2 regions of the Heyndrickxia sporothermodurans genome follow, and region 1 is predicted to be linked to the other one. Evidence: riboswitches for the same ligand, from Rfam matches in the RefSeq annotation. Region 1 holds a riboswitch; the other holds the start of a gene.

Region 1 (2,419 bases):
ACATGCCCCGCATGTTCTCAATAAGAGGAGATCGTTTAGGTTATTCAAACGGGATCATTTTCTTAAGTATTGCTTCGATTATTCTTATTATTGCTTTTAAAGGGAAAACAGAGCATTTAATTCCTTTATATGCGGTAGGTGTATTCATTCCTTTTACACTTTCCCAAACAGGAATGATCTTGAAATGGATAAGACAAAAGCCTGAGGGATGGGTGATTAAGTTAATTACGAATTTAGTCGGTGCGCTAATTTCATTTCTCGTATTAACGATTCTTTTTGTAACAAAGTTTCATCATGTGTGGGCTGTCGTGATTTTCTTACCAATTGTTGTCTTCATCTTTCATAAAATTAAACGTCATTATGAAGCAGTTGGTGAGCAATTACGTGTATCCCAACCAATTGCCCAAGATATTGAAGGAAACGTGTTTATTGTTCCTATCGCTGGAGTCACAACTGTTGTTGAACGATCCATTAATTATGCAAAATCGTTGACAGATCAAGTAATTGCCGTTTATGTTGCTTTTGATAAAGAAGATGAGAAGAAAATGGAGAAAAAATGGGAAGAGCTAAACAATGGGGTTCGATTAGTGACATTATATTCATCCTATCGAAGCATCATCTATCCATTAAATAAGTTTTTAGAAACTGTTCAGGCTAAAGCTATTAAAAATCATTATATGGTTACAGTCCTTGTTCCTCAATTTATACCGAAAAAAAGATGGCACAATATTTTACACAATCAATCAGCATTATTAATTCGCGCGAGACTTTTATGGAGAAAAGATATTGTCGTTGCTACACTTCCGTATAAATTTAAGAAATAAGCGATTACCAAATTTCTCTATTGCAAAATCGTAAAATTATTTTATAATAGTAAATTGTATAACTTAATAATTAAAAATCCTCATCAAACCGATGGGGTAGAGGTCGCGGCTATTAAGAGTAGGACGGACGAGAAACAAAAGATTTCGATGACTCCGCTTGAAAGGAATAGCTGCCGAAGCTGATACTTCTCTTTTGGATTTATCGGCTGGGGCTGTCTCCAAATAGGAACAGAACTGTCACGTTTATTGATTCCAACTAAACGTGTTGAGCTATCTTCGGAAGGTATGATGCGGGGTGTTACAATGTCGTCAAACCTTTTTTGACGGCATTTTTATTTTCCCCACTCCTTCCAATATTTTTTAAGGGAGTGTAACAACCACATGCAAACATCAATAGAAAACAGCACACAACAGCTTAAACGCAAATTAAAATCCCGACATTTATCAATGATCTCCCTTGGCGGTACAATTGGGACCGGTCTATTTTTGGCCAGCGGCGGTGCCATTCACACAGCTGGTCCTGGTGGAGTTATTGTATCCTACTTATTAATTGGTATTATGGTTTACTTTTTAATGACTAGCCTTGCAGAGATGGCTGCCTTTATGCCTGTTTCCGGAACGTTTAGTACGTATGCTTCAAAATTTGTCGATCCATCACTTGGATTTGCTCTTGGCTGGAACTACTGGTATAACTGGGCGATTACAATCGCCGCGGAATTATCTGCTGTCACGATTATCATGAAGTTTTGGTTTCCTCATACACCATCACTTATTTGGAGCAGTATTTGTTTAGTAATTATGTTTCTATTAAATTATCTATCTGTTAAAGGTTTTGGAGAAGCCGAATTTTGGTTTTCCCTTATTAAAGTCATTACGGTCATCGTATTTATTATTACAGGATTTTTGATGATATTTGGAATTATGGGCGGCGAACCAGTTGGTTTTAAAAACTTTACGATTGGTGATGCACCATTCCATGGTGGATTTATGTCTACGCTTGGGATATTTATGGCTGCGGGGTTTTCCTTCCAAGGGACTGAGCTTCTTGGCGTTGCAGCCGGAGAAAGTGACGATCCTGAAAAAAATATTCCAAAAGCCGTTCGTCAAGTATTCTGGCGTATCCTATTGTTTTATGTGTTAGCCATTTTAGTCATTGGTTTACTTATTCCGTATACAGATAAGAACTTAGCAACCGATGATGTCGCAATGAGTCCATTTACAATTATTTTTGATAAAGCGGGAATTGCCTTTGCGGCTTCTGTCATGAATGCCATTATTTTAACAGCTGTATTATCGGCCGGAAATTCAGGAATGTATGCATCGACCCGGATGCTTTGGGATTTAGCTCGTGACGGAAAAGCACCGAAGTTTTTAGCAAAATTAAATAAGAATGGTGTACCTGCGAATGCATTAATTGTCACAGCTTTAGTTGGAACTTTAGCGTTCTTAGCATCCTTCTTTGGTGATGGAGTCGTCTATGTTTGGTTATTAAATGCATCGGGGATGTCCGGCTTTATTGCATGGCTCGGCATTGCCATTAGTCATTACAGATTCCGTAAAGCATATGTAGCTCAAGGAAAGGACTTAAATGATTT
Region 2 (2,419 bases), on a different contig from region 1:
AAGCAATGGGTATTTATACGCCACATCGCATTGAGGCTTTTGATAATTCGAATATTCAAGGAACAAATCCAGTTTCTGCAATGGTTGTATTTGTTGATGGAAAGCCGGAAAAGAAAGAGTATCGAAAGTATAAAATAAAAACAGTTCAAGGTCCGGATGACTATGAATCGATGAGAGAAGTCGTTAGAAGAAGATATGGCAGGGCATTGCGTGAGGAGCTGCCGCTTCCCGATTTGATCATTATTGATGGTGGTAAAGGTCAAATAGAAGCGGCACGGGATATTTTAGAAAATGAACTTGGGTTAACGATCCCGCTAGCCGGATTGGCAAAGGATGAAAAACATAAAACCTCGCAACTATTGTCTGGGAATCCATTGGAGATTGTACCACTTGCAAGAAACAGTCAAGAATTCTACCTTTTACAAAGAATTCAAGATGAGGTTCATCGATTTGCAATTACATTCCACCGTCAGCTTAGAGGCAAAAATGCGTTTCAATCGATGTTAGATGACATTGCAGGAATAGGTCCGAAAAGAAAGAAACAGTTACTTCGCCATTTTGGATCAATGAAAAAAATGAAAGAGGCACCAATCGAAGAGTTTTTAGAACTTGGCATCCCACAAGCATCAGCGAAAGCATTGAAAGAAAAGCTAGATGCACAATAATTTGAAAACTGTGGAAAGTAAGGATAGTCAAGTAAATTTTAATGTGTTATAATGACTTAAAATTAAATCTAACTTTTATTTTAAAATAAGGGTAGAGGTGCGAAACTAAAGAGTAGAGGCTTGGAGAAGTATGAGATTCGATGAAAAGCTTTGAAAGGGAGTTTTGCCGAAGCAAAAACAAGGCTCATTCCTGTTTTTGCTGGTCTAAGCATTTAAGAAATGCTGGACTGTCAAGATGTGTGGTACATCTTGGAGAGCTATCTCGCATAAGGCTATTCGTAATCTGTATATTACGTCTCCTAAAGCAATGAGATAGGTATCTCATTGCTTTTTTTATGCGAAATAGGCGAGTAGCAGTAAAAACATAATTTTGAAAGAAGGCGAAAATTGTTGGCGCGAATCGTACTTAAATTTGGTGGAACCTCAGTTGGGGATGTAAATAGAATAAAAAATACAGCTAACCGAATTATTGATGAAAAAAAGAAAGGCAATCAAGTAGTTGTTGTCGTTTCGGCAATGGGAAAAACAACGGATCAACTCGTGAAGCTTTCAAAAGAAATTTCGTCCTATCCAAGTAAAAGAGAAATGGATATGCTGCTTTCAACAGGTGAACAAATTACTATTTCCCTATTATCGATGGCACTCGCTGAACTAGGTCATACGTCTATATCCTTCACAGGTTGGCAGGCGAATATCTTAACAGAAGATGTACATAGCAATGCTCGAATCATTGATATTAATCCACAAAAAATTATGAATCAATTACAAAATGATCAAATCGTTATTGTAGCGGGGTTTCAAGGTGTCACGACTGATGGCGAAATTACCACATTAGGAAGAGGAGGATCCGACACAACAGCAGTCGCATTAGCCGCAGCGCTGAAAGCTGAGAAATGTATAATTTATACGGATGTGACTGGTGTTTATACTTCTGATCCGCGATATATTCCTCATGCTCGAAAATTAGGCGCAATTTCCTATGATGAAATGTTAGAACTTGCAAATCTTGGAGCGGGGGTTTTACATGCCAGAGCCGTCGAATTCGCCAAAAATTACCAAATACCGTTAGAAGTTTGTTCGAGCTTAGTAAGAGAACCTGGAACAAACATTGAGGAGGAAGTAACAATGGAAAAAAGTTTAATTGTTCGTGGTGTAGCTTTTGAGGACAAAATTACGAGAATCACTATTTTTGGGTTAAAAAATGGATTTAAATACTTATCAACGATATTCACAAAATTAGCTAAACAAAATATTAATGTTGACATTATTATCCAAAATCAAACGGAAGGGGAAGATGCCTATCTCTCATTTTCAATAAAAAATGATGATTTACGTGATACGATTGAGATACTGGAGCAAAATCAAGAATCTTTAGGATTCGATAATTTTGAATATGAATCGGGTCTTGCAAAAGTCTCAATCATTGGTTCAGGGATGATTTCAAATCCGGGAGTTGCCGCTAAAATGTTTGACATTCTATCCATTAATAATATTGAAATAAAAATGGTTAGTACATCAGAAATTAAAGTATCTACGGTAATAGAAGAAAAATATATGATAGAAGCAACACAAGCTCTACATACCGCATTTGAGCTTGAGAAGGTTGAACTAGAGGTAAAATAAAAGAAAGAAAAGCCTAGGAAATCCTAGGCTTTTCTTAAACATCCGTATCTTTTAGATCCCATTGCACAATAATTTTAACTTTTTTATGACGTTTAACGATTTCTTCATATGCTTCTGTTCTTACTTTTTTC

The links. Region 1 has a riboswitch for lysine ahead of B5V89_RS12740 (amino acid permease). Riboswitches for the same ligand answer to the same signal wherever they lie in the genome.
Region 2: linked by a shared signal. The riboswitch ahead of B5V89_RS02510 (aspartate kinase) and the one ahead of B5V89_RS12740 (amino acid permease) in region 1 are both predicted to bind lysine.

The regions. Positions count from the first base shown of each region.
Region 1 covers NZ_NAZB01000028.1:9,653-12,071, forward strand. Annotated here, with positions in the region: partial or broken gene B5V89_RS12735 (amino acid permease) at 1-824, shown strand, start outside; lysine riboswitch at 914-1,105, shown strand; gene B5V89_RS12740 (amino acid permease) at 1,206-2,419, shown strand, end outside.
Region 2 covers NZ_NAZB01000008.1:152,139-154,557, forward strand. Annotated here, with positions in the region: gene uvrC (excinuclease ABC subunit UvrC) at 1-665, shown strand, start outside; lysine riboswitch at 750-933, shown strand; gene B5V89_RS02510 (aspartate kinase) at 1,056-2,288, shown strand; gene B5V89_RS02515 (YslB family protein) at 2,323-2,419, opposite strand, start outside.